Regions from separate parts of the Arthrobacter sp. TJ-266 genome, predicted to be linked through region 2. Evidence: predicted binding sites of a transcription regulator. Region 2 holds the regulator's gene; the other holds the start of a gene.
What was found. The regulator HrcA, encoded in region 2, represses chaperone genes, less so after heat shock. The targets are predictions, from matches to a motif close to TTNGCACTCGNNNNNNNCGAGTGCNAA.

Region 1 (19,066 bases), on a different contig from region 2:
CGATCCTCTCCCGTACGTCCTCCCGCCCACCGTAGAGCTTGTCCGCCCCCCGCCAGACGAGCTCGCGGAGGTAGCTCATCTGCGTGTGGCCCTCCGGCAGGTCGATGTTCGGCAGCCCGGGTTTCACGCTGCGCAGGGTGAAGGAGAGATCGGCGGCGATGTCCACCGTGCGCTCCACGGCCCCGGGGTAGTCCCTGAACCGCCGTGCCATCTCGGCGCCGCTGCGCAGGTGCGCAGACCCTGCGGCGGGGAGCCAGCCGTCCATCTGATCGAGGCTCCGGCGGGCCCGCACCGCGGCGAGTGCGGAAGCGAGCCGGTGCTGTTTCGGGGTGGCGTAGTGCACGTTGTTGGTGGCCACGGTGGGCAGCTTCAGGCGCTGCGCGACGGCGGTCAGGGCGTCGTTGTGCGCGGAGTCCAGCGGGTTGCCCTGATCGATGAGCTCGACGGCGACCGAGTCCCTGCCGAACAGCTCGACGAGCGCACGGACCTCCGCCTCGGCCGCGGCGTCACCTTCGGCCGTGAGCGCCGAGCGGACGGTGCCCTTCCGGCAGCCCGTGAGCACCATCCACCTGCCGTCGGCGTGGGCGGCGAGGCTCTCGAGGTCGTAGCGGGGCTTCCCCTTCTCGGCGTCGACGGCGAGCTGGGCATCGGTGATGGCCGTGGACAGGCGGTGGTACCCCTCGGATCCGCGCGCGATGACGAGGAGGTGCCGCCCCTCGGGATCCGCCTCACCGTTCTGGGGTTTCGTCAGTTCGAGGGAGAGCTCCGTGCCGTACATGGTGGAGAAGCCCGGGTACTTCTCGGCCGCCTCGGCGAAGTGCACTGCGCCGTACAGGCCGTCGTGATCGGTGAGGGCCATGCCCGAGAGGCCCAGCCGCTGGGCCTCCTCGGCGAGGTGCTCGGGGCTCGAGGCGCCGTCGAGGAAGCTGAAGTTCGAGTGGACGTGCAGTTCCGCGTACGGCACCACCGGGCCCTCGGGCGCGGATGCCTCAGGCGGTGCCGTGTACGGCTGCCGCTTCCGCGACCACGCGGGGCTGTCCCCGCCGTCCGCTCCGAGAGGGGGGGAGCCGGGGCGGGTGTCGGACAGGTTCCGCTCGAAGTCCGACCACGGAATGGGTGGGTTGTTCCAGCCCATGGTGCTTCCCCGTTCGGATCTCGTGTGTGCGTGCGTGTGTGCGGTGTCGTCTGTGCTCCGGTGCTCCGGTGCTCCGAGTCAGCCGTCGGGTCAGTCGTAGCCGGCCTCGACCCACCACGCATGGTCCTCGAGCAGGAGCAGCCAGGCGGAGCCCGACCGGTCCACCACTTGGAAGCGGTTGAGGACACGGCCCTTCGGGTCCCACCAGCGTTCGTTGATGGGCCAGGGTCCGGTCCAGGAGTGCACGGTCCGGCGGTCGTCGTCGGGCCCCGCACTGAAGAACGCAGGGTCGGCGCTGAGGACGCCGCGGGGGTCCACGTCCACAGGGTTGCCGCGGGAATCCACGACGACGGCGGGCACGGGATGCGCGAACACCGTGGCGGGTGCCGGTCCGGGCACCCGCCCGGGCCAGGGCTGCTCCCGGTTCCTGACCGAGGCCTTCCCGGACTGCTGCGGGTCCGACGGCGTGTCCCCCCACGGGATGAACACCCGGCGGTCCGCGAGCAACCGCCCGCCGGCGATGATCGCGGTGAGCACGGCGCCGTGCCCGAGCATGCTCTGCACGCGGGCGAGCCCGTGGTGGATTCCCTCATCCGGTCCCGTGCCCCACAGGCCGTCGGCGTGGTCGGCGAGGTCCTCGACGATGTCCGGGACCACGTGGACACGGCTGATGCCGGAGGTCAGGCCGTGATCGGACGCGTTGGTGCCCTGGAGCTGCCAGCGCACGCGGTCCACGACGTCGTCGGCGTCGAACCAGCGCGGATGCTGCCAGCGGCGCTCGGAGACCTCCCCCGATTCCGTGTGCAGCGAGACGTGCAGGGCGCTGCACACCAGCCCCGCGTCACGGAGCGCCCCCACGAACTCCTCGGCCTTCGTGCGGAACGCGAAGGCGAGCTGGTCGATACGGGCGAGCGGGGGCTCGAAATCGGCCTGGGTGTCCAGGTCCGGTGGCGGTTTCCGCGCCACGACGTTCCGGTGGTCGAGGCCGCTCGCCTGGCGGTGCGCGATCGCCCCCTCGATCCCGAAGCGGTTCCGGACGTCCGAGGCCTTGAGCGCCGCGAAGTCGCCGAGGGAACGGATACCCAGGCGCTTCAGCAGGACGGCGAGTTTCGGTACCTCGAGGATCTCCAGGGGGTAGCTGCTGAGGAACAGGGGCGAGCGTCCGGGCGGGATGACGACGAGGCGCTCGGTGTCCAGCTCCTCCACCTGGTCCGTGGCCTTGGCGGCCTGCTCGGCGGCGAACGGACCGTCCGCGATGCCGATCCGCACGTCCGTGAGCCCCATGGCCTCGAGTGTCGCGAAGACCACGTCCGCCGCCTTGTCCTCGCCGCCGTAGTAGCGCGAGGGCCCCTTGACCCTGATGGCGCACAGTCCGGGCCGGATCACCTGGACGCCGGGCATGATGGTCTCCACCGCGGCGGTCACCGGTTCGAAGGTGCGGTCGTCCAGGGAGGGATCGTAGGGCAGGCACACCAGTCCGGTGCTGCGTGCCTGTGCTTCGCGGATACGCAGACCCCTCTTCACGCCGTCCTGGCGAGCGGCGGGAGAGCAGGCGAAGACCTCACCCCGCTCCACGAGCGCGAGTGCAGCGTCGGTGGGCAGGGCGTGCTCGCGGAGCGCTGCGGTGATGGGCCAGTCGGGGCACCAGAGCATCATGATCCGGGTGGCCGTGGGTGCGGCAGGCGTCAGGGACGGAACCGACGGGGACGCGGTCACGAGGACTTCACCAGTAGCGGCTCGAACAGGCCGGGTGCGGCGTCACCCATGGGAAGGCCGGCGGGAAGGCCTGCGGGGACCCCGGCGGGGACCCCTGCGGGGATTCCGACGGGCGTACCCGCCGGGTGCGACGCCGCCGGTTCCACCGCGGCCACGCCCTGCAGATCCGTGAGCCCCACGTAGGCGTGACGGAGCCTGCCCGAGGGTTGGGTCGCGGTGATCTTCATCCGGCGTCCCCGCAGGTGTCCGGTGCCTGCGCCGAGGCCCTCCCAGGCGCTCTCGGCGACGCCGAGCGTCGAGTCGCTCTGCTTCCAGGCACCCAGCGTGATCAGCGCTGCTCCCCGTTGGCGGAGCCTGGCCTTGAGCCGGGCCCATTCCGTGGGGGCGAGGTGTTCCGGGGCGCGGGTGAGGACGATCGAGACGACGTCCACGAGTGCTGCGGTGACCGTGAGCCACTGGCTTCCGGGATCGGGGATCAGGATGAGGCGTTCGAGATTGATGCCGAACCCCTGTGCTGCCTCCACGCTGAAGTCCGGGATGCCGATGACGCTGCACCAGGAGCCCGTGGACGACGGGCCCGCGAGCAGGGCCATGGCGAGGGTGGTGGAGTTGCGGACGGCGTAGGAGCCACCCGATTGCAGTCCGCCGCCGGGCAGGATCCGCGCCAGGGCCGGAACAGTGGGCAGTCTCCGTGAATCGAGGGTGGGAGCCTGCATGCTGTTGATGCGGGACTGGAGATCCTGTGCGACATCCCCGCGGCCACGGGTCGCGGAGGTGCCGGGGGCGTCGGGACGTGGCGCTTCAGCGTCGGGGTACGGCTCATCCCACTCGAGGGCATGGCCGGCAGCTGAGGGCGTCACCCACCAATATTCGAATACGTGTTCGATTAAGTCAATCGGCGCGCCTTCGCAGGAATTCGGCACTTCCATGGTAGGCGCGCGCCCGGATCACGAACGCGCACAGGGCTTTCTCAGAGCCTGCGCGGCGTGAGGCGACGGGCCATGACGTCCTCCGGAGACACGGGACACAGGACACAGGACACGAGACACGCCGGGCACGGGGACGTGCCGACATACAGGGGCACAGGGATGTCGCCGATACGGACACACGGAGACCCGCCGACACACAGGAACGCTGGAGGCACGCTCAGGGACGCACGCCCAGGAGCCGCTCACGGGGGCACGAGGACGGCGCCGTCGTGCCCCGGCGCGTCTTTCCACACCGAGTCAGGGTCGACGGAAGAGGACCGGCTTTGTTCGCCGGCGCCGGACCAAGCCTCAGGGCCATGCCGCTGGGTCGAGCCGCCGGACGACTTGCCGGACGACCCGACGACCACTATCCGATGATTACTCGGTGTCGGCGGTGGTGCTCGCTGCGCGCTCCTTGACCCGTGCGGCCTCCGCGCGGACGGCGGCCTGCGTGGACCGCTCCGCGACCAGCCAGGCCGGCGGGTCCTGCAGCAGTGCCGTGATCTGCTCGCTCGTGAGGGGATCGGTGACCCCTCCGCGGGCGAGACCGCCGATGGAGATCCCCAGCTTCTGCGCGACGACGGGGCGGGGATGCGGGCCGGTGCGGCGCAGTTCGGCGAGCCACTCGGGCGGGGTCTGCTGGAGTTCGTTGAACTCGGCGCGCGTCAACTCCGTCTCCTGGAACTCCTGCGGAGCAGCGGGCAGGTAGATCCCCAGTTTCTTGGCCGCGGTGGCGGGCTTCAGCGTTTGCGGCGTCTTCGAGGGAGTCATCCTCCCAGCTTAACGGGCGGACCCGGCCCATCCACCCGCCGCAGGGCCCGGAGGCTACTGTGATGAGGTGCACGCCGACCAGTCCCGATCCCTGTCCGTCGGCTTCGTGCCGGGCGTGACCCCCGGGAAGTGGGTGGCGCGCTGGCGTGAGCGCCATCCTGACGTGCCGCTGGAACTCCACCAGCACGACGACGATCCCCTCGCCGCCCTGAGGGCCGGATCCGACGACGTCGCCTTCGTCCGGCTTCCCGTGGACCGGGCCGGCTTCCATCTGATCCCGCTCTACGAGGAGCAACCCGTGGTGGTCATGTCGCGGGAGAACGAGCTCTCGCTGTACGACGACGTCCCGGCCGAGGAGCTCGACGGCGAGACGCTGCTCGACGTCGTCGCATGCGGGGGTGCGCGGCTGGCCGTCGAGGTGGCGGCGTCGGGTGCCGGCGTCGTCGTCCTGCCCATGTCGCTGGCCCGCCTGTACGCGCGGAAGGACGCCGTGCACCGTCCGGTTCCCGGTGTCGCGACGACCACCATCGGTATCGCGTGGCGTGTGGAGGACGAGTCCGACGACGTCGAGGAGTTCATCGGAATCGTCCGGGGGCGCACGGCGCAGAGCTCCCGGCAGCCCTCCCAGCGTGAGGCGCCGAAACGGTCCGCGGCGCAGAAGGCCGCGGCGAAGAAGGCGACGGCCAAGGGTGCGAGCGGGTCCGCGAATCCGAGGGCGGGCCGTCCGAACACCCCCGGGACGAAGCAGGGTGGGCCTGCAAGGTCCCGGGGGAAGCGTCGCTAGCCCACGGAGGCGAGGGCGAAGACCCCGGCGGCGATGACGAAGCCCATCAGGCCGATGGTCGTCTCCATGACGGTCCAGGTCTTCAGCGTCGTCTTGACGTCCATGTTGAGGAACCGGCCCACGAGCCAGAACCCGGAGTCGTTGACGTGACTCGCCACCACCGAACCACCGGCGACGGCGACGACGAGCGCTGCGAGCTGCAGGGCGTTGTAGTCGCCCGCCGCGATGGCGGGTGAGATCAGGCCGGCCGCGGTGGTCAGCGCCACGGTGGCGGAGCCCTGTGCGATGCGGAGGATCGCGGCGATGAGGAACCCGGCGAGGATGATCGGGATGCCGAGATCGCCCAGGACGTTCGCGAGGGCGTCACCGATGCCGCTGGTCCGGAGCACTCCACCGAACATGCCGCCGGCGCCCGTGATGAGGATGACGGAGCAGACCGGGCCGAGGGCGGATTCGAGCGTGCTCTCGAGGACGGTCTTGTCGATGCCACGACGGCGCCCCAGGACGTACGAGGCCACGAGCAGCGAGATCAGCAGCGCCACCGGCGTCTCGCCGAGCGTGCGGAGGAACTGGAACCAGCCCTGTTCGGTGAGGGTCTCGTCGAACGCACCTGACCGTGCGGCGGTGTTGAGCCCGGTGTTGAGGAAGATCAGCAGGAGTGGCAGCAGCAGGATCCCGACGACCGTCCCGAACTTCGGCGGGTTCGCCTCGGCGTGCTCGTCCGCGGTACCGAGCAGCTCGGGCACGGGTAGCACGTACTTCTTGCCCGCCCACAACCCGTAGAGGTAGGAGGTGACGTACCAGGTGGGGATGGCTGCCACGAGGCCCACCATGATGACCACGCCGACGTTCGCGCCGAAGAACTCCGATGCGGCCACGGGTCCCGGATGCGGCGGTACGAAGATGTGCATGACGGAGAAGGCGCCCGCAGCCGGGAGGCCGTAACGGAGTACGCCGCCGCCGAGGCGCCGTGCCACCGAGAACACCACGGGCAGCATGACCACGAGCCCGGCGTCGAAGAAGATGGGGAACCCGAAGATCAGGGAAGCGATGCCGAGCGCCAGGGGCGCCCTGTTCTCACCGAAGACCCTGATCAGGTAGTCGGCGAGCACCTTCGCTCCACCGCTCGTCTCCACCAGGCGGCCGAGCATGGCGCCGAGCCCCACGAGCAGCGCCACCGCACCCAGGGTGGAGCCGAAGCTGCCCACGAGGACGGTGACGATCTGCGAGGTGGGGATGCCCGTGGCGAAGGCGGTCGCGAGGCTGATGAGGATCAGCGACACGAACGCGTGGATGCGGAGCTTGATGATCAGGAAGAGCAGGGCGAGGATCGCCGCCGCGGCGATCAGGAGGAGCGGACCGGCGGTGAGGCTCTGGGTCCAACCTTCGATGGGCATGGAGGTTCCTTCGGTGGGGACGGGACGATCGGGGGGTGGTCAGGTGCTGCGGAGGTCGAGCTCGGAGACGACGCGCTCCGTGACCTCGTCGGGGGTTCCGATGTTCTCGATCTTCACGCCGTGCTCGTCGGGTTCCAGTGGCTCGAGCGTGCTGATCTGCGAGGGCAGGAGGGACTGCGGCATGAAGTGGCCGGTGCGGGTCTTCATGCGGTCGAGGATCAGGTTCGTGTCCCCGATCAGGTGGACGAAGCTGGTGGTGCCCTCTGCCTGCGTGAGGACGTCGCGGTAGGAGCGCTTGAGGGCCGAGCAGGTCACCACGGTGCTCCGACCGGCCTGCGCCTGCTCGGTCATCCACGCCTGCATGGCGTCGAGCCACGGCCAGCGGTCCTCGTCCGTCAGGGGGGTGCCGGCGGACATCTTCTCGATGTTGGCGGCCGGATGGAACTCGTCCGCCTCGGCGAAGACCCACCTCAGGCGCTCGGCGAGCCGGGTGGCGATCGTGGTCTTGCCGGATCCCGAGATCCCCATCACCACGATGTGGCGCGGTGTTCCCATGCTGACTCCTTCGTCGGTGCACTCGATGCGTGCTGTGCGCTGCATCACGATTCGGCAAAGGTATCACCTTTGATTTCTGAAAAGTAGTACCTTTCGAAGCCCGGATGATCGCCCTAGGGTGGGGTGATCACCCTCTGCCGTGCGTACATGGCGGCCGACGTTCTCCCGGAGGAGGAGCATGACAGCGCAGTCGATGCCCCCGCTCCTGCCTGCGGGCCACGGGGAACAGAAGGAACAGAAGGAACAGGCGGCGGGAACGACGCCGACAGCAGGCACGTCGTCATCGGCCGCTGAGGCGAAGGGACCCGCGACGGCGACGGTGTTCCACACACGGATCATCGATGCCCTGGGTCAGGACATCGTGGACGGCGTCATCGCCGCCGGGTCCCGCCTCACGATCGAGGGACTGCAGCAGCGGTTCGGTGTCTCACGCACCGTCGTCAGGGACTGCATGCGCGTCCTCGAGGCCATGAACCTGATCGTCCCGCGGCGGCGTGTGGGGCTCGTGGTCCAGGCGCCCTCGCAGTGGAACGTGTACGAGCCGCGCGTGATCCGCTGGCGCCTGAACGGGCCGGGCCGTGATGACCAGTTCCGGTCCCTCACGCAGCTGCGGCGCGCCGTCGAGCCCGTCGCGGCGGCGCTCGCCGCCGAGAACGCCACACCCGCCCAGAGGGACCGCCTCGACCACCTGGGCCGCGAGCTGCGCCGCCTGGGCGAGAGCGGCGAGCTGGAGACGTTCCTTGAGATCGACATCGAGTTCCACGCCCTGATCCTCGAGGCCAGCGGCAACGAGATGTTCGTCGCGCTGCGGCAGGTCATCGCTGAGGTGCTCTCGGGGAGGACTCACCAGGGCCTCATGCCGCAGAATCCGAGGGAGCACGCCCTGCACAGCCACGAGCAGGTGGCCGCGAATGTCCTCGTGGGGGACGCTGCCTCCGCCGAGCAGCACATGGCATCCCTGCTGGCGGAGGTCCGGAGCGCGATCACCTGACCGAGGTCCGTACGTGGCCCGACGCCGGGACGCGGCGGCGCTCGAACGCGATGCACCGGGACTGCACCGGGACTGCACCGGAACGCGACGAGGGAGGCACCCTCGGGTGCCTCCCTCGTCCTGCGATCCGTGTGCCCGTGATCGGGCGAGATCTCACACCGTCGTCAGACGGTCGCGTGCTCGGTTCCCACGGGGGTGACGACCTCCGCCGTCGGTTCCATGTTCTCGGCGTCGACCATCCAGGCGTACTGCTCGAGCTTGCCGATGAAGCCGTGGAGCAGGTCCGCCGTGGTGGGGTCCTCCTCGTCGATCTGGTCGTGGACGTCGCGCATGGTCTTCACGGCCGCGTTCAGCATGTTGACCACGAGCCCCACGGTGTCCTTGGTGGACACGAGGCCGGACGGGAAGGGCTGGATCTTCGTGCCCTCGGCCACGGCCACGCTGCGGCCGTCGGGTACGGCGTGCAGGGCGCGCATGCGCTCGGCCATCTCGTCGGCGAAGGCACGGGCGTCGTCGATGATCTCGTCCAGCTGCAGGTGCATGTCCCGGAAGTTCTTGCCGACCACGTTCCAGTGGGCCTGCTTGCCCTGCAGGTGGAGTTCGATGAGATCGACCAGGACGGCCTGCATGTTGTCCGTGAGGGTGGGTGAAGCCTTCATGAATCCTCCAGTGCTAGAGAAAAATACGCCGCCCGGCCGAGCACATGACGTACCGATCAGAACCGGGTGACCTTCTTTCACCCTAGACCCGTGCGTTGGCCAAATCCAACCGGTTCGGCCTACGCTAAGGGAACTTACGGTTTCGGTCACAATGCTGTTGAAGAACGGCGTCGTGGCGCTTCCGGAGTCTCTACGAAGGAGAATCTTTTGGCTTCAGTTCAGGAATCGATCGACGTAGCAGTACCGGTCACCACGGCCTACAACCAGTGGACGCAGTTCGAGAGTTTCCCGCAGTTCATGGGCGGAGTGGACTCCATCACCCAGACGTCGGACACCCACACGCACTGGGTGACCAGCATCGGAGGCGTCAAGCGCGAGTTCGACGCCGAAATCACCGAGCAGCACCCCGACGAGCGCGTCGCATGGAAGAGCACGGACGGCGAATCCCATGCGGGAGTCGTCACGTTCCACCGTCTCGACGACAACCTCACGCGGCTCATGGTGCAGATCGACTGGCACCCGGAGACCTTCACGGAGAAGATCGGGGCCGTCGTGAATGCCGACACCGCCCAGGTGAAGGGTGACCTCAAGCGGTTCAAGGACTTCATCGAGAAGAGCGGCGGTGAGACGGGTGCCTGGCGCGGCAACGTGGAGGCCCCGCCGACCGGCGGCTCCGGCGGATCGCCGGCGAACGGCTCGCTGCCCGACGCATCGACGAACGACCCGGATTCGGGTGGGCCCCGCATCAGCTGATGCGTTTTTCATGACGAAGGGCGGGTCCCCTCGAGGGATCCGCCCTTCGTCATGTCGGGGCTCGTGCAGGGGCCCCGGCTCAGCCCCGGTGCACCCGGTATCCGTCGGCGCGGTGCACCAGGCGCCGCCCACCGCCGTCGTTGAGGTGGATCCACAGCACGGAGGCGTCGTCGCTGCGCATATCCAGCACCCCGCGGAGGTGCGTGCCGGCGGGATGCTGGAGCGTGATGCGCTCGCCCCGGCGGAAGCCGGACCAGTCCTGCTGGTCTGTATCGGTGGAAGTGGTGTGTGGAGCATCCATGGCGGGCCTTTCGAAGCAGCTGGAAGCGCCACGGTATCGGGACGGACTGAACGCCACGTGAACGGCTGCTGAAAGTTGTGCCCGATGTCACACCGGAGGGGTCAGAGCGTCCGCCAGTCGTTGCTCGTGAGGTGCGAGCCGGCCTGCGGCCCCATCAGGAGCATCCCGCCGTCCACGACGAACGAGGCGCCGTTGACGTAGCTCGATGCTCCGGAGGCGAGGAAGGCGACGACGTCCGCGATCTCCTCAGGCGCACCGGGCCGGCCGAGCGGGATGCCCGGGCGTTCCATGGTGTGCGGGTCCTGGTCGGCGGAATCGTTCATGGGCGTGTTGATCTCGCCCGGCAGGACGGCGTTAGCGGTGATGCCACGGTCCGCGAGCTCGAGGGCGATGGTGCGGATGAGGCCTCCCAGGCCGTGCTTCGAGGCGTCGTACGCGGCGGACCCCACGCGCGGCTGCTCCTGGTGCACGCTCGTCACCGCGATGATCCGGCCGCCCCGGCCGCCGTCGATCATGTGGCGGGCTGCCCGCTGGATGCACACGAAGGCGCCGTCGAGGTTGGCGCCGAGGGTTCCGCGCCACGTGTCCCAATCCGTCTCCATGAACAGCGTGCCGCCGTTGACGCCGGCGTTGTTGACGAAGACGTCCAGCCCGCCGAGCTCCCGGGCCAGCTGATCCACCACGTCACCGCAGGCGGGTGCGTCCGTGGTGTCGAGCCGCGCGACGGCGGCCCGCACGCCCTTCTCGCGGACGAGGCGCGCGGTCTCCTCCGCGCCCTCCTGGTCGGAGTGCCAGGTCACCCCCACGTTGCAGCCCGCTGCTGCGAGGGCGACGGCGGTGGCGCGGCCGATGCCGGAATCGGAACCGGTGACGATGGCTGAGGTGGGTGTGAAGTCCATGCCTTCATCCTTGGCGTCCGGCCCCCGACGTCGCAAGCCTTTTCCGGGGCCGGACGCAGCAGTACCCCCGGACGGGCGTCCGGGGGTACTGACGGGGTGGGGACTACGCCTCGACGGAGTGCTGCTGGGTCCCAGCGGGGGACTCGACGGTCGCGGTCTCGATGGGAGTGGAGGACTCCCCGCTCACGACCTCGATCTTGCGGGGCCTGGCTCGCTCGCTGACGGGGATGGTGACGCTGAGGACACCGTTTTCGTAGCGGGCCGAGATGCCTTCGGTGTCCACGCCCTGCCCGAGGTTGAGCTGGCGCAGGAACGAGCCGCTCTCGCGCTCGCGGGTCAGCCACTTCACGCCCTCCGCCCCGCGCAGGGTGCGCTCGGCGCGGATGGTCAGGAGCTGGCCGTCGACGTCGATGTCCACGGATCCGGGATCGATACCCGGGAGGTCGGCCGACAGGACGTAGTGGTCCTTCTCGCGGTAGAGGTCCATCGGCATGAGACGCAGCCCGGGACGGGGATCGAGGAGAGCGCCGGCGACGCGGTCAAGCTCACGGAACGGATCGAATTTCATGGCCACGGGAAACAACTCCTTCATAGGTTCCGCACGGTGTGCGGTAGTCGGTTCTTCGAGGTTGAGCGACCTCCGCTCAACTACGAAGATATTAGCACTCCCTATGGCCGACTGCTAAGAGATTTCCTGTTCACCGTCGACGAACACATCAGACGCAGGAAGGCCCGTACCGACGTGCGGTACGGGCCTTCCTGATGCTGTTCCCAGCAGGTGTTCGTGCCTGCGCGGGGCCTCGATCCCCGGGCCTTCCGCGTGTGAAGCGGATGCTCTACCAGACTGAGCTACACAGGCGGGTTGTTCCTGAACAGCTTAGGGCATCTCACCGGCCCGCCAAATTCGGGCGGGCCGACGCCGCTCCTAGCCAGCCTGGAAGGGCATCAGTAGCCTGAGCAGTAAGCCAGCTGACGACGACGAAGGACGGCACCATGGACGAGCACGACATCCTGCAGCGCATCCAGGCACTGGTGCAGGAGGAACACGACCTCCGCGACCAGCCCCAGGACGCGGGCGACGGCGAGGCCCACCAGGATCACGCCGTACGGCTCAAGAAGCTGGAGGAGGATCTCGACCAGTGCTGGGACCTGCTCCGCCAGCGCCGAGCCAAGGCCGACGCCGGAGAGAACCCCGCGGACGCCGGCGCCCGGCCCATCAGCCAGGTGGAGGGGTACCGCCAGTAGTGGCACCTCCCCTGATCCTCCTCGACGTCAACGAGACGCTCTCGGACATGGGCCGCATGGCGCAGCACGTCGAGGAGATCGGGGCGCCGCCCCACCTGGCGGCGCACTGGTTCTCCGCGGTGCTCCGCGACGGCTTCGCCCTGACCGTCCTCGGTGACAACACGGCCTTCCGCACGGTGGCCGAGGGCGCACTCCGGTCCGTCCTCGCGGACCAGCCCCTCAACCGCGGGCTCGACGACGCCGTCGCGCACGTCCTCGACGCGCTGCAGGCGCTCCCGCCGCACGACGACGTCGCCGACGGCATCCGCGACCTCGCGCAGGCCGGCCACGAGGTGGTGGCACTGACGAACGGCGCGGCCGCGACGGCGTCGGGCCTTCTTGAGCGGGCGGGCGTCCGCGACCTGGTGTCCGCCGTCCTGTCCGTCGAGGACGCCCCTCTCTGGAAGCCCGCACCCGAGGCGTACGCGTACGCGCTGGAGGAACGGGGGCGGGACGCGGACGACGCCGTGCTCGTCGCGGTGCATCCGTGGGACGTCGACGGCGCCTCCCGTGCCGGTCTCCGTACTGTCTGGCTCAACCGTGGCGGAGCGCCCTACCCGCCGGCCATGACGCGGCCCGACCACGAGGTCGCACGGCTCACCGACGTGGCCGGAGCCCTCCGGGCCTGACGCCCCGTCCTGCGCGTCCGCGGGGACGAAGCCGACGGCCCACAGCATCAAGAAGCCGTAAAGACACCCTCCAGGGCCGCGCCGCTCGGGTTGAATGGCCTCTGGCCCGGGGCCCCTCCCGTGATGCCGCCACAGCGTCATCCCACCGCCGGAGGTTCGAGCGTTCCCGTGAGGCCGAGCACAGACACCCCTCGGGAAGCGCAGGCCTCCGCCGTCGTCCGCGGGTTCCTCACGCGCTCCGCCGCCTGGGCCCGCCACCTGAGCCCCCGGCACCCGGCGCAGGTGATCGTCCTCGGGTTCGCCGCGGCCATCGCCGGCGGGACCGCGCTCCTGATGATCCCGACCGCGAAGGTGGGTGCCGGCAGCGCCACCCTCCTCGAGGCGCTCTTCACCGCGACGTCCGCCGTGTGCGTGACCGGGCTGATCGTCGTCGACACCCCCGTGTACTGGACCGGGCTCGGTCACGTGATCATCCTCGCGCTCATCCAGGTGGGCGGCTTCGGCATCATGGCCTTCGCATCCCTCCTCGGGGTGCTCCTGGCGCGGCGCATGGGCTTGCGCTCGCGGCTCTCGGCCGCAGCGGAGACGAAGAGCGCGGGCATCGGCGACGTGCGGACGGTGCTGCTCGGGGTCCTGCGCATCACCCTGATCGTCGAGTCGGTGACCGCCGTGCTGCTCGCGGCCCGGTTCGGGCTCGGGTACGGCCACGGGTTCTGGGAGGCCGTGTGGCTCGGCGTCTTCCACGCCGTCTCCGCCTTCAACAACGCGGGCTTCGCGCTCTTCAGCGACAACCTGATCGGGTACGCAGGGGATCCCTGGATCTGCCTGCCCATCTGCGCGGCGGTGATCATCGGCGGGCTCGGCTTCCCCGTGCTCTTCGAACTGCGCCGCCACTTCCGCTACCCCGCCAAGTGGCACATGACCACCAAGCTCGTGCTGAGCGGCACGGTGGTGCTGCTGCTGCTGGGGTCCGCGGCAATCACCGCCCTGGAGTGGAGCAACCCGGGCACGCTCGGAGCGTTGCGGCCCGGCGAGCGGATCCTCGCGGGCTTCTTCCAGTCCACGATGACCCGCACCGCCGGCTTCAACAGCGTGGATTTCGCCGCTCTGGACCCTGTCACGCTCCTGGTCATGGACGTCCTCATGTTCATCGGCGGCGGCCCGGCAGGCACCGCCGGCGGGCTGAAGATCACCACCTTCGGTGTGCTGTTCTTCATCCTCTACACCGAGATCAGCGGAGGCACCGCCGTGAACGTCTTCGGGAAGCGCCTCCCGCGCTCGGTGCACCGCCAGGCCATCTCGATCGTGCTGCTCGCCGTGGGCCTCGTCATCGGAGCCACCATGTTCCTGATGCTCATCACCGATTTCGGCCTCGACCGCATCCTGTTCGAGGTGATCTCCGCCTTCGGCACCGTCGGGCTGTCCACGGGCATCACCGCGGGCATCCCACCCGTGGGTCAGGTGGTGCTGATCCTCGTGATGTTCGCCGGACGCCTCGGCCCCGTGACGCTGGCCTCCGCACTGGCGCTCCGCTCCAAACCCCTCTACTACGAATTCCCGAAGGAAAGGCCGCTCATTGGCTAGGCAACGCATGTTCTCCTCCCGGCCCATCGAGGCGATCGCCGCCGCCGACTCCGTGGCGGTGATCGGCCTCGGGCGCTTCGGCGGGGCGCTCGCCCTCGAGCTCGAGGAGGCGGGTACGGAGGTCCTCGGGATCGACGCCGACGAGGACATCGTCCAGTCCTACAACGGGCGCCTGACGCACGTGGTCCGCGCGGACACCACGAAGGAGGAAGCGCTGCGCCAGCTCTCCCTGCCGGAGTTCGACCGCGTGGTGGTCGGCATCGGTTCCGATCTCGAGGCGAGCATCCTCACGACGTCGATCCTCTTGCGCTTCGAGCGGCCCACCATCTGGGCGAAGGCCATCAGCGAACCGCACGCACAGATCCTCGCGCAGCTCGGGGTGGAGCGCGTGATCCGGCCCGAACACGACATGGGCAAGCGCGTGGCGCACCTGGTACGCGGCACCATGCTCGATTACGTGGAGCTCGCGGACAACTTCGCGATGGTGAAGACGAGGCCGCCGAGGGAGTACTGGGACCGCGAGCTCGGGACCACGGGCCTGCGGGCGAAGTACGGCGTCACGGTAGTGGCCGTCAAGCGCAAGGGCGGCGAGTGGGACTACACGACTGCCCAGACCACGCTGTACGACGACGACGAGATCATCGTGGCCGGTCCGACCGGCAAGGCGGAGCACTTCAGCTCGGTGGTGTGACCCGGCCGAGCCCGAGGGCCTTCTGCGGGTACGCTGGAGGTTCTGGTGAGCCGGGAAGTCTGGTCGGCGCTCACTCGAGCATGCCCGACCGAAGGACGCACATGACAGATCACCCGGATGACCACAGGACCGGCTCGACGGTCTTCTCCCGCAGCAGCTACCGCGAGCACCTGCGCATCACCACCATCCTCCGCAAGGAGACGGTGGGTGGCGCACTGCTCCTCGTCGCGACCATCCTCGCCCTGATCCTCGCGAACAGTGCCGCCGCGGACACGTACTTCTCCGTCCGCGACTTCACCTTCGGCTACGAGCCCTGGCATCTGAACCTGAGCGTCGGCACGTGGGCGGCGGACGGACTGCTGGCCCTCTTCTTCTTCCTCGCCGGCCTCGAGCTCAAGCGCGAGTTCGTGGCCGGGGACCTCAGGAAGTTCGACCGCGCGGTGGTGCCGGTCGCAGCGGCGATCGGTGGCGTGATCGTCCCCGCCCTCATCTACGTGGCCATCACGCTCAGCGCCGGGCCGGATGCCCTCCGCGGCTGGGCCATCCCCACCGCGACGGACATCGCGTTCGCCGTCGCCGTCCTCGCCGTGGTGGGCTCCTCCCTGCCGAGCGCGCTGCGTATCTTCCTGCTCACCCTCGCCGTGGTGGACGACCTCCTGGCCATCATGATCATCGCGTTCTTCTACTCGGAGGACATCCAGGTCCCGCCGCTGCTCATCGCGCTGGCACCGCTGGCGCTCTACGCGTTCCTCGCGCAGAAGTTCCCCACGTTCTTCCAGCGGAAGTCCTGGTCGTCCTGGGTGATCCTGCTGCCGCTCGCCTTCGCCGTGTGGGCCCTGGTCCACGAATCCGGTGTGCACGCCACGGTGGCCGGCGTGCTGCTCGGCTTCACCATCCCCGTGCTGCCGAAGGGCGTCGACGCCGAGGTCTACGAGATCGGCGTCGAGGACGACGACGGCCCCACCCAGGCGCACGACGTCGCCCCCGACGGCCTCGCCGACACCCTCGAGCACCGGCTGCGGCCACTCTCCGCCGGGTTCGCCGTCCCCGTGTTCGCGTTCTTCTCGGCCGGGGTGGCCATCGGTGGCACCGAGGGACTCGTCAACGCCTTCACCGATCCGATCGCCATCGGCATCGTCGTGGCGCTCGTGCTCGGCAAGCCCATCGGCATCCTGCTCGCCACCGTGGCGGTCACGAAGACGACCAAGGCGGCACTCGATCCCGACCTCGCATGGGTGGACATCCTCGGGGTCGCCATGCTCGCCGGTGTCGGTTTCACCGTCTCGCTGCTCATCAGCGATCTCGCGTTCGGTCAGGGGACACCGGCCGACGACCACGCGAAGGTGGCCATCCTCGCCGGTTCGCTCATCGCGGCGCTCGCGGCCGCCGTCGTGCTCCGGACGCGCAACAAGCGCTACCGGGAGCTCGATGCGGAGGAGAAGGTCGACGCCGACAACGACGGCGTGCCGGACGTGTTCGAGGGGCGCTAGGCCGGGACCGAGCGACGACGCGGAGCCGGGGCGGGGTGGTGACCGCGCAGGGAGCGGCCCGGGTGCGGCTCAGGTGCGGCGGAACAGCCAGGACAGCGTGAGGGCGCCGGCGCTGCGCCGGAAGCCGCTCCGGCCCGAGACGACCTCGAGCGCCGCCCAGATCGCCAGACATGCCGCACTCGCGGTGCGCAGGCGCTGCCTGTTCGCCTCGTCGAGCGCCATGAAGGACGCGGCGCCGAGCAGGGCCCACCCGAGGATGGGGGCGTTCGGTGTCTGGACGATGGTCTGGCGGCCCAGGCTGTCGGTGAAGAAACCCATCAGGCCCCCTTCTTCTTGGAGGAGCCGGCATCCTTCGTGGCGCCGGCCTTCTTCTCACGGTTCTTCTCTACGCTGCGGCGCAGGGCCTCCATGAGGTCGAGGACGTTGTCGCCGTCGTCGTGCTCCTCGCCCTTGCCGAAGGTCTCCTCCGTGTCGATGGTGTCGCCCTTCTCGATCTTCGCGTCGATCAGGGTGCGGAGCTGCGCCTGGTACTCGTCGGTGAAGTTCTCGGGGTCGAAGTCGGTGGAGAAGGAGTCCACGAGGGCCGCCGACATCTGCTTCTCCTTCGCGGAGATCCGTACCTTCTCCTCGAGGGCGGGGAAGGAGGCCTCGCGCACCTCGTCGTCCCAGAGCAGGGTCTGCAGCATGAGGACGTCGCCGCGTACCCGCAGCGCGGCGAGGCGGCTCTTCTGGCGGAGCGAGAACTGGACGATCGCCGTGCGGTCGGTCTCCTGGAGGGTCCGCCGGAGCAGTACGTACGCCTTGGTGGAGGTGCTGTCCGGCTCGAGGTAGTACGCGCGGTCGTACATGATGGGGTCGATCTGGTCGCTCGGCACGAACTCGACGACGTCGATCTCGCGGCTCTTCTCCACCGGCAGCGACTTGAGGTCCTCGTCGGTGAGCACCACGGTGTGCTCGCCGTCGTCGTACGCCTTGTCGATGTTCTTGAAGTCCACGATCTCGCCGCAGATCTCGCAGCGGCGCTGGTAACGTATGCGGCCGCCGTCCTGGTCGTGCACCTGGTGGAGCGAGATGTCGTGGTCCTCCGTGGCGCTGTAGACCTTGACCGGCACGTTGACCAGCCCGAACGCGACGGCACCCTTCCAGATGGCTCTCATGGGTCAAGTGAACACCACGCCCGGTGGGCGGACCAGAGGCCTCCTCTAGACTTGCCCGGTGACTTCAGAGACCGTAGAACCCATCGTCAGCAGGACCACGAACGACGACGGCGGGACCGTGCTCCGCCTGGAGTTCCAGTTCGCCTTCCCGCCGGCGGTGCTGTGGAAGCACCTGACGGACGCCGACAAGCTGAAGTACTGGTTCCCGTGCGAGATGGAGTTCCAGCCGCGTCCCGGCGAGGAGATCCTCTTCACGTACGCCGACCAGAAGCCCCTGCGCGGCACCGTGCTGGAGGCGGAGCGGCCCTCACTGCTCGCCTACACGTGGGAGAAGGACGCCCTCCGCTGGGAGCTCGCACGGACCCCGGACAACGGCACGCAGCTGGTCCTGCTCCTCACGCCCGGGAGCGTGCGGCACTCGGCGACCATGGCCGCGGGATGGCACCTCACCATCGCCGGGCTCGACGACTTCCTGAACAAGCGCAACCTCGGGCAGGATCCATCCCTGTGGGACACCTACGTGGCCCGGTACCGGGAGCAGTTCGGGGTCTGACCCGGCTCGCGGCGGCTCGGCGGTCCCAGCTACCCGGCGGCCGCTGACAGATCCGTGCTGGACCGCCCGGGGCATCCGGTCAAGACTGGAGGAATGGCGCCCCCTCGCACGGCCACGCAGCAGACCGTCACCGTGGACGGCCGGACGCTGCGCCTGACGAACCTCGACAAGGTGCTCTACCCCGCCACGGGCACCACGAAGGCCGACGTCCTCGCGTACTACGCCGCGGTGGCGCCGCACCTGATCCTCCACGCGGGGCACCGGCCCGTGACCCGGAAGCGCTGGGTGCACGGCGTGGGGACGCCCGAGGAGCCGGGCCAGGTGTTCTTCCAGAAGAACATCGATGACAATGCCCCGGCCTGGGTGCCGCGGAACGGGATCCAGCACAAGGACCACGTCAACGTGTACCCGATGGTGGACGACCTCGGGACGCTCACCTGGCTGGGGCAGATCGCGGCGCTCGAGATTCACACGCCGCAGTGGCGCTTCGCGCCCGACGGCGGCAAGGGCAACGCGGACCGGCTGGTACTGGACCTCGACCCGGGGCCGGGTGCGGGGCTCGCCGAGTGCGCGGAGGTGGCCCTGCTGGCGCGGCCCATCCTGCAGGACATGGGGCTGGAGCCGTTCCCCGTCACCAGCGGCTCCAAGGGCATCCACCTCTACTGCGCGCTCGACGGGCGGCAGACCTCGGAGCAGGTGTCCGCCGTCGCCCACGAGCTGGCGCGCGCCCTGGAGGCCGACCACCCCGA
Region 2 (9,477 bases):
GGTCGCTCGCGGCGTGCGAGGGAGCGGTGCTCCTCGTCGACGCCGCCCAGGGCATCGAGGCCCAGACGCTCGCGAACCTGTATCTCGCGATGGAGAACAACCTCACCATCATCCCGGTGCTCAACAAGATCGACCTGCCGGCGGCCCAGCCCGAGAAGTACGCCGCGGAACTCGCGAGCCTGATCGGCGGCGACCCCGAGGACGTCCTCAAGGTCTCGGGGAAGACCGGCGTCGGGGTCGAGGCCCTGATGGACAAGATCGTCCGCGACCTCCCGGCACCGACGGGGGATCCCGACGCTCCCGCCCGGGCCATGATCTTCGACTCCGTCTACGACACCTACCGCGGCGTCGTCACGTACGTCCGCGTGGTGGACGGCAAGCTCAGCCCGCGTGAGCGCATCCAGATGATGTCCACGCGCGCCAGCCATGAATTGCTCGAGATCGGTGTCAGCTCACCGGAGCCGACGCCGTCCAAGGGCCTCGGCGTCGGCGAGGTGGGCTACCTCATCACCGGTGTGAAGGACGTCCGCCAGTCGAAGGTCGGCGACACCGTCACGAACCTCGCGAAGCCCGCCGCGGAATCGCTCGGCGGCTACCAGGACCCGAAGCCCATGGTGTTCTCCGGGCTCTACCCCCTCGACGGCACGGACTACCCCGTGCTGCGCGACGCACTGGACAAGTTCACCCTAAATGACGCCGCCCTGGTCTACGAACCGGAGACGTCGGCAGCACTCGGGTTCGGGTTCAGGGTCGGTTTCCTCGGCCTGCTGCACCTCGAGATCACGCGCGAGCGCCTCGAGCGCGAGTACAACCTCGACCTGATCTCCACGGCGCCCAACGTCGAGTACGAGGTCACCCTCGAGGACAAGCGTGCCCTCAAGGTCACCAATCCGAGCGAGTACCCGGTGGGCAAGATCGCCGAGGTGCGCGAACCCATGGTGTCCGCGACCATCCTGGCGCCGTCGGAGTTCATCGGCGCCATCATGGAGCTGTGCCAGCAGCGTCGCGGCGTGCTGGGCGGCATGGACTACCTGTCCGAGGACCGTGTCGAGATCCGCTACCGGCTGCCCCTCGCGGAGATCGTGTTCGACTTCTTCGACCTGCTGAAGTCGAAGACGCGCGGGTACGGATCGCTGGACTGGAAGGCCGACGGCGATCAGGTGGCGGATCTCGTGAAGGTGGACATCCTCCTGCAGGGCGACCAGGTCGACGCCTTCAGCGCGATCACGCACCGTGACAAGGCCTACGCGTACGGCGTCATGATGACCGGCAAGCTGCGCGAACTGATCCCGCGCCAGCAGTTCGAGGTCCCCATCCAGGCCGCGATCGGTGCGCGCATCATCGCGCGTGAGAGCATCCGCGCCATCCGCAAGGACGTCCTCGCCAAGTGCTACGGCGGTGACATCACCCGCAAGCGCAAGCTCCTCGAGAAGCAGAAGGAGGGCAAGAAGCGCATGAAGATGGTGGGCCGCGTCGAGGTGCCGCAGGAAGCCTTCATCGCTGCGCTCTCCTCCGACGAGTCGAAGGACAAAGTCAAGAAGTGAGGGCCCGGTGACCACCTGTGCCTAGTGCGCTGCCACTCGGTCTTCCCGCGCCCGACGACGGCACCCTCCCGGCGTCGGCTGCGCTGGGAGCCGCAGGCCGCGATCTCGGCCTGTACGTGCACATCCCGTTCTGCGCCGTCCGGTGCGGGTACTGCGACTTCAACACCTACACGGCCACGGAACTCGGTGGTGGAGCGTCGCAGGACGCCTACGCTGGATCGGTGCTGACGGAACTGCGTCTCGGAGCGCGTGTGCTCGACGACGCGGAACTCCCGCCGAGGCCCCTCTCCACGGTGTTCTTCGGTGGAGGGACGCCCACCCTCCTGCCCGCCGGGGACCTCGCATCGATCCTGCGGGAGGCCCGGGAGCTGTGGGGTCTCGCTCCAGGCGCGGAGGTCACCACCGAGGCGAACCCTGACTCCGTGAGTCCGGAATCCCTCCGGACCCTGCGGGAGGCCGGTTTCACGCGCGTCTCGTTCGGCATGCAGTCCGCCGTGCCGCACGTCCTGGCCGTGCTGGATCGCACACACTCGCCGGAGCGCGTTCCCCAGGCGGTGGCGTGGGCGCGGGAAGCGGGCCTCGCCGTGAGTCTCGACCTGATCTACGGCACCCCCGGCGAGTCGCTCGACGACTGGCGCACCTCCGTGGACACCGCTCTGTCCTACGGTCCCGATCACATCTCCGCCTATGCCCTCATCATCGAGGAGGGCACACGTCTCGCGGGTAGGATCCGCCGCGGTCAGGTACCCCCGATCGACGACGACGACCACGCGGACAAGTACGCCCTCGCCGACGAGTTGCTCACGGCCGGCGGCCTCTCCTGGTACGAGGTCAGCAACTGGGCGAGAACGCCGGACGACGCCTGCCGTCACAATCTGGCCTACTGGCGGGGGAGCGATTGGTGGGGTGCCGGTCCGGGTGCCCACTCGCACGTCGGCGGCACCCGCTGGTGGAACGTCAAGCACCCCCGCGCGTACGCCGAGGCACTCGATGCCTGGAGGTCACCGGCTGCGGGGCGCGAGATCCTCGCAGATTCGGACCGCTACGTCGAGGACGTCATGCTGCGGGTTCGGCTGCGCGAGGGGCTCGCGACCGACGGTCTGACGTCCTCGGGCCGCCGCGCCGTCGCCGGTCTGATCGCCGACGGGCTGGTGGAACCGGCGGCTGCCTTCGCCGGGCGGATCGTCCTGACCTTCCGCGGCCGGCTGCTCGCCGACGCCGTGGTCCGTCGCCTGCTGCCGGACTGAGCCGACTGAATCGACAGCGCCGAGCGCTGTCACCCCGACCTGGCCGGCAGGGCGGTGACTACCGGATCAAGCGCAGGTTCAGGGCGTAGCGGTAGGGGCGTCCCCGGTTGACCTGGATGCCCGCGCCGACGGAGAACATGGTGATCGTCACCCAGATGAGTGCGTTGACGACGGCGAAGATCCCGCCGATCTCCGGCAGGAGGGAGAGCAGCCACGCCGTGAGCGCGAGGAGCGTGGGGGGCAGCGTGAAGTTCAGCGCCTCCTTCGACTCCTGCGCGGTGAAGGGGCCACGATCCTTGAAGATGAGGAAGATGATCAGCGAGGGGATGAACCCGAGGATCCCGCCGAAGTGCGCCAGCGTGGCGAATTGTCTGTCCTCCGATGCCGTCAGGGGAAGCGCGTTCGCCGGGGTTCCCTCGAAAGCCGGCCGGGTGCGGCCCCGCTCGTGATGCTGATGATCAGCGGTGTCTGACAACGTGCGTCCTTTGCTGGCGTGCGTCCTGCGTCTACCTCCAGAATACGTGCCGCGCCACCGTTGCGGGCTCAGGCGTTGCCGGGAGGCGCGGTCAGGAAGTCGATGACTTCCTCCACCCGGCCGAGCAGTGACGGCTCGAGGTCCGCATAGCTGCTGACACCCGCGAGGATCCTCTTCCAGCCGTTCGCCACCGCGGCCTGGTCGCGGTGCGGCCAGCCGAGGCCCGCGAGGATGCCCGTCTTCCAGTCCTGACCACGCGGGATCACGGGCCACGCGGTGAGTCCGAGGGCGCCCGGCTTCACGGCCTGCCAGACGTCCACATAGGGGTGGCCCACGATCAGCACGTGGTGGCGTGCACCGGGGACCGCCATCGCCTGGTCCGCGATGCGCGCCTCCTTGGTGCCCGGCAGGAGGTGATCCACGAGGACACCGAGCCGACGCCGGGGTCCAGGCGCGAACTCGCGGATCGCGCCGGCGAGGTCGTCCACGCCGTGGAGGGGTTCGACGACGATGCCCTCGAGCCGGAGATCGTCGCCCCAGACCTTCTCGACCAGCTCGGCGTCGTGCTGGCCCTCCACCCAGATCCGGCTGGCACGGGCGGTGCGCGCCCGCGCTCCCTCGACCCGCAGGGAGCCCGACGCCGTCCGCGTGGGGGTCGCCGCGGCACGGGCGGCGGGAGCGACGACGCGCACGGGTTCGCCGTCGAGGAGGAAGCCGTGTCCGAGGCGGAACGTGCGGGTGCGTCCGCGACGGTCCTCGAGCACCATGACGTGCAGGCCACCGGACTTCTCGCTGCGGATCACCGCGCCCACGAAGCCGGACTGCACGTCCTCGAGCACCATGTCCCGCTCCACGGGCACGTCCCGCAGGGCGGTGCGCGCGGGTGCCGAGAGGTCCTGGGCGCCCCAGCCGTACTCCATCGTCGTCGTCCCTTCGGCCTGCGGTGTCGGTCGGGAAGGCTGCCCGGCCTACCCGGCTGCCTATGCTAACAACGCCCGGGAACGTACTAGACTTGGCACTTGGGCGTGTCGAGTGCTAATCACCGACCGCCCTCCCCGAGAAGCCCGTCGATGCTGTTCGAAACCGGAGGTGACACAGGTATGAGTGAACCGCGACGCCTGGAGGTACTCCGGGCCATCGTCGAGGACTACGTGCACTCGCGTGAGCCCGTGGGATCCAAGGCCCTCGTGGACCGCCATCACCTCGGCGTCTCCTCCGCGACCATCCGCAACGACATGGCCGTCCTCGAGGACGAGGGCCTGATCGCCGCGCCGCACACCAGCTCGGGCCGGATCCCGACGGACAAGGGCTACCGCCTGTTCGTGGACCGCATCTCCGAGGTGAAGCCGCTCTCGGCACCGGAGAAGAAGGCCATCCAGACCCTGCTCGAGGGCGCCGAGGATCTCGATGACGTGATGGACAGGACCGTGCGGCTGCTCGCGCAGCTCACCAACCAGGTGGCGGTCGTGCAGTTCCCCCGCGTGGGCGGCGCATCCGTCCGCCACATCGAGTGCGTCCTCCTCGCTCCGCGGCAGGTGCTCGTGGTGCTGATCGCGAGCAACGGGACCGTCCAGCAGCGGATCGTCCGGACGCCCGTCGAACTGCAGGAGGCGGATCTCGCGGAGCTCAAGCAGCGCGTCCTGTCGGCGGTGTCGGGCGTCAAACTGACGTCGCTGCCGGCCGAGCTGCGCACCGTCGCCAACGAACTCCCCGCGACCCTCCGGCCGCACGGGGGTACGATCGTTGCGGCGCTCGAGCAGCTCGCGAGCCTGGGACGCGACGACCGCATCCTCCTCGCCGGCACGGCGAACCTCGCCCGGTCCACGGGCGACTTCCCGCTCAGCATCGGTCCGGTCCTGGAGGCACTCGAGGAGCAGGTGGTCATGCTGCGGCTGCTCTCGGAGATGGAGTACGACGCCCGGGGCATCTCGGTGAGGATCGGGAGCGAGAACCCTTACGGCGGTCTCTCCGAGGCATCGGTGGTCGCCACGGGGTACGGGCCAGACGCCGGGGCGAAACTGGGGATCCTCGGACCCACCCGGATGGACTACCCGACGACGATGGCCGCGGTGCGCGCCGTCGCCCGCTACCTCTCGAGGATCCTCGAGGAGGAGCGATGAGCGCGGCCGCCGACACGAGCGCGGCGATGGGCAGGGAAGTGACCGGCGCAGGCCGGGGTTACGAAGAGAAGTTCACGACAGGAAGCGGTGTGCAGGAGTGAGTAATCACTATGAGGTCCTCGGTGTGGCGCAGGGAGCGACGGGAGAGGAGATCAAGAAGGCCTACCGCAAGCTCGCCCGGAAGCTCCACCCGGACGTCAACGACGGCCCCGACGCGGCCGAGGAGTTCAAGCTCGTGACGCGCGCCTACGAGGTGCTCTCGGACCCGCAGAAGCGTCGGGTGTACGACACCACGGGCAACGAGAACGGCACCGACACCGGGTACGGCGCCGGGTACTCCGGCTCGGGCTTCGCCTTCCAGGACATCTTCGAGACGTTCTTCGGCGGCAGCGGTCAGCAGGGTGGGGCGCCGTCGCGCACTCGTCGCGGGCAGGACGCACTCATCAACGTGCGGATCGACCTCAAGGACGCGGTCTTCGGGACGAACAAGAAGATCGAGGTGGACACCGCGGAGGTGTGCCACGTCTGCGAGGGCAGCTGCTGCCAGCCGGGTACGTCACCGCGCACCTGCGACATCTGTGGTGGTTCGGGCCAGGTGCAGCGCGCAGTGCGCTCCATCCTCGGCCAGGTCATGACCAGTGCGCCGTGCGGCACCTGCCAGGGCTACGGCACGGTCATCCCGAGCCCCTGCCACGAGTGCAACGGGGAGGGGCGGGTCCGCGCCCGACGCACCCTCACCATCAAGGTCCCGGCGGGTGTGGGAACCGGGACGAGGATCCAGCTGTCCGGCCAGGGCGAGGCGGGGATCGCCGGTGGTCCCCAGGGCGATCTCTACGTCGAGATCCGGGTCAACACGGATTCCACCTTCCTGCGCGACGGCGACGACCTCCACGTCACGCTGAGCGTGCCCATGACGGCTGCGGCCCTCGGCACCAGCGTGCACCTCGACACCTTCGACGGCGACCAGGAGCTGAGCATCAAGCCGGGCACGCAGTCCGGCGAGATCCTCACGCTCCGCGGTCTCGGCGTCACCCACCTGAGAAATCAGGGCAGGGGAGACCTGCGGGTCCACCTGAACGTCGAGACACCGCGCAATGTCGATCCCCAGCAGGAGGAGCTCCTGCGCCGGCTCGCGGAGCTGCGCAACGAGCAGTACACCGACGGCCAGCTCGCGAGCAGCGGCTCCGGTGTCTTCGCCCGCCTCCGGGAGCGGCTCGGGAACCGCTGACCGTGACGCGGCCCCTCTTCTTCGGCCCCGAGGACTCCGTGCGGGCCGCTCGGCCCGGCGACCCGTTCGTCCTCGGCGGCGACGAGGGCCGGCATGCCTCGACCGTCCGCCGACTGACGGCGGGGGAGCGGATCGACGTCACCGACGGCCTCGGACACCGGATCACGGGTGTGATCACGGCTGTCGGGACGGGCACCGTGGAACTGCGGGTGGAGCACGCCGGGCAGGAGGCGCCCCCGCATCACCGGCTGGTCCTCGTCCAGGCCCTCGTCAAGGGCGGGCGTGACGAGCAGGCGGTCGAGGCCGCGACGGAACTGGGGGTCGACGGCGTCGTCCCCTGGCACGCCGAGCGCAGCATCGTCCGCTGGCGGGGCGACAAGGTGGAGCGGGGGCGCCAGAAGTGGGTGTCGCTGGTCGGCGCAGCGTCGAAGCAGTCCCGGAGGTCCTTCATGCCCGAGGTGCTGCCGGTGATGGACACGGGGCGTCTTGCGTCCTGGGCGGGCTCGGTCGATCGCGTCGTCGTCCTGCACGAGGACGCCGAGGAGTCCCTGGCCCAGTACGTCGGCCGCCTCGAGAGCGCCGGCGACCTCGGCCCACCGTCGACGACCGCACTGCTGGTCGGTCCGGAGGGTGGCATCAGCGACGCCGAGATCCGCACACTCCAGGCCGTCGGCGCGCACACCGCCCGGCTCGGCCCGCACGTGCTCAGGTCCTCGTCCGCCGGTCCTGCCGCGCTCGTCCTGCTGAACCACCTGCTGTCCCGCTGGTGACGCGTCAGCGGACGACGACGGTCTTCGTGTCCTCCGCAGTGCCGTCGCCGTCGCCGTCCTGCGCCGACTCCGACTCCGGAACTGACACCGTGATCGTGTACCGGCCCGGCGGAAGCGTCTCGACGAACGAATAGGAGCCGGTGGCCTGCCCGCGCTCGATCTCCGCGGTCCCGTCACGGAACAGCGAGCTCCCGTCGGACCCCCCGTCGATGGCGCCCTCGTCCAGTCGGTCGATGCGCCAGCGGACCGCGTCATCGTCCGTCGGTGCGGTGCCCTGGACGGTGACCTGCCCTTCGGACTCGACGTCCTGCTGCGGGTCGATGATCCAGACGGGCGCGAGCAGGGCGGTGTCGCGGGTCCACTCGCCGTCGAGGTCCACGGCGTCGAAGGCCCGGTAGCCGATCGCGCCGTCCACGAGGACGACGACTGAGCTGGACTCACCTCCTTCGATGAGGCCGGCGTTCGCGGCGGCCGCGGTGGCGGTGTAGACGAGTTGTTGGACAGCCATGCGTGCGCGGTCCTCGGGCAGCGTCTCCCCGAAGGCGTCGGAGGAGATGTCGACCGTGATCACGTTCCGGGTACTGATGGACGAGCTGATGCTGGTCGCCTCGCGCCACGGTGTGCGGTAGTCCGGGTCGAGTGGCTCATCAGCGGTCATGAGGCGGATCGAATCGGAGATCGGATCTGCCGAGGTCGGGTCCGGGTTCTGGTGGAACTCGCGGAAGAGCCGCTCGCCGCCGTCCACGTCGCCCACCCAGTAGACCGGCAGGAGCGCCGGTACCGTCGCGGCGGACGCCGCCGCTCCGCCGCTTCCAGCGGCGCTCTCGGAACCCGTGCCGCCGGGCGCGGTCATCTGTGCTCCCGGCGTCGACGGCGGCATCGAGAGGCTCGTGGTGGACGCCGGGCGCTGCATCGGCCCGAGGTTGGGCAGGAGGAACACGCTGCTCGCCACGAGGACGCCCCCCGACACCAGCAGGACGCCGCGGAGACCGAGGCGGCTCCGCTTGAGGGGGTCCTGCTCGCTCATGCGGTACCCCCTTTCTCATCGGAGCCCGTGAGGGCGCGGTTCCCACTGTCATCGGTCGTTCAGGATGCTGACCTGTTCGGACGGGATCCGACGTGCTCGACATTCGCCTGCTCCGGGCGCCGGGAGGCACCCGTGACCGTCCGGGATCTTCCGGAGGCACGAGCGTGGGCGATGCGAACGCGGCGGTGCGTCGAGCGTCGGCCGGTGCATCCGGTTCAGCTTGACACAGGGCGCACACGTGTTCGCCACGGATCCGTCCTCCTTCGGTGGACTGAAACACGATCGATACGAAGCAGTCGAACGGCCATACCGCAGGATGATCGCCCACGCCGCGCGCGGGAGGGATGCCGTAGCATTAACCGGGCAGGAGTCAACTACTCGCACGAGGGGCGATCGAAGGCCTGACGGCCGATCTATGAGCGAATCCACAACAGGTATCAACGCGGCTGGGCTGGACACCAGGACGTTCGTGTTCGACTCGACGCAGCAGATGGTCCAGGCCCTCGGCTCCAACGACGAGGCGCTCCGGCTGATCGAGGACTCCTTCCCGGGAGTGGGCTTGCAGGCCAGGGGCAACGAACTCACCATCACCGGCCCCTCGGCGGACGTTCTCAGGACCGAACGGCTGATCGGTGAGATCCAGACCATGGCCAGCAACAATGCCACGGTGTCGCCGCAGGTCCTCGAGCAGCTGGTCATGATGCTGCGGACCCAGAGCTCCACCCGTCCCTCCGAGGTGCTCTCCGTCAACATCCTGACCTCCCGGGGCAAGACCATCCGCCCCAAGACGCTGAACCAGAGCACGTACGTCGACGCGATCGACCGCAACACGATCGTGTTCGGCATCGGCCCCGCCGGAACGGGTAAGACCTACCTCGCCATGGCGAAGGCGGTTCAGGCGCTGCAGCAGAAGGAAGTCAACCGGATCATCCTGACGCGCCCCGCGGTCGAGGCGGGGGAGCGTCTCGGATTCCTGCCAGGCACCCTCAACGACAAGATCGATCCGTATCTGCGACCGCTCTACGACGCCCTCCACGACATGATGGACCCCGATTCGATCCCTCGC

Region 1: a site for HrcA is predicted at 11,589-11,615, ahead of AC4D12_RS10425 (Hsp20/alpha crystallin family protein). Genes of this name have one in related genera too.

The regions. Positions count from the first base shown of each region.
Region 1 is NZ_JBZCNC010000003.1:371,870-390,935, reverse strand. It holds gene AC4D12_RS10485 (error-prone DNA polymerase) at 1-1,135, opposite strand, end outside; gene AC4D12_RS10480 (DNA polymerase Y family protein) at 1,226-2,851, opposite strand; gene imuA' (DnaE2-dependent mutagenesis accessory factor ImuA') at 2,848-3,711, opposite strand; gene AC4D12_RS10470 (DUF5997 family protein) at 4,198-4,590, opposite strand; gene AC4D12_RS10465 (LysR family substrate-binding domain-containing protein) at 4,658-5,374, shown strand; gene AC4D12_RS10460 (GntP family permease) at 5,371-6,771, opposite strand; gene AC4D12_RS10455 (gluconokinase) at 6,811-7,326, opposite strand; gene AC4D12_RS10450 (FadR/GntR family transcriptional regulator) at 7,505-8,317, shown strand; gene AC4D12_RS10445 (Dps family protein) at 8,482-8,976, opposite strand; gene AC4D12_RS10440 (SRPBCC family protein) at 9,184-9,729, shown strand; gene AC4D12_RS10435 (hypothetical protein) at 9,809-10,030, opposite strand; gene AC4D12_RS10430 (SDR family oxidoreductase) at 10,132-10,929, opposite strand; gene AC4D12_RS10425 (Hsp20/alpha crystallin family protein) at 11,033-11,497, opposite strand; tRNA gene AC4D12_RS10420 (tRNA-Val) at 11,715-11,788, opposite strand; gene AC4D12_RS10415 (DUF2630 family protein) at 11,923-12,174, shown strand; gene AC4D12_RS10410 (haloacid dehalogenase type II) at 12,174-12,842, shown strand; gene AC4D12_RS10405 (TrkH family potassium uptake protein) at 13,011-14,426, shown strand; gene AC4D12_RS10400 (potassium channel family protein) at 14,434-15,117, shown strand; gene nhaA (Na+/H+ antiporter NhaA) at 15,219-16,607, shown strand; gene AC4D12_RS10390 (hypothetical protein) at 16,677-16,925, opposite strand; gene ku (non-homologous end joining protein Ku) at 16,925-17,764, opposite strand; gene AC4D12_RS10380 (SRPBCC domain-containing protein) at 17,823-18,317, shown strand; gene AC4D12_RS10375 (ATP-dependent DNA ligase) at 18,411-19,066, shown strand, end outside.
Region 2 is NZ_JBZCNC010000002.1:404,665-414,141, forward strand. It holds gene lepA (translation elongation factor 4) at 1-1,544, shown strand, start outside; gene hemW (radical SAM family heme chaperone HemW) at 1,562-2,791, shown strand; gene AC4D12_RS06680 (DUF4870 domain-containing protein) at 2,850-3,266, opposite strand; gene AC4D12_RS06685 (DUF3097 family protein) at 3,335-4,186, opposite strand; gene hrcA (heat-inducible transcriptional repressor HrcA) at 4,367-5,386, shown strand; gene dnaJ (molecular chaperone DnaJ) at 5,484-6,614, shown strand; gene AC4D12_RS06700 (16S rRNA (uracil(1498)-N(3))-methyltransferase) at 6,617-7,384, shown strand; gene AC4D12_RS06705 (GerMN domain-containing protein) at 7,389-8,411, opposite strand; gene AC4D12_RS06710 (PhoH family protein) at 8,827-9,477, shown strand, end outside.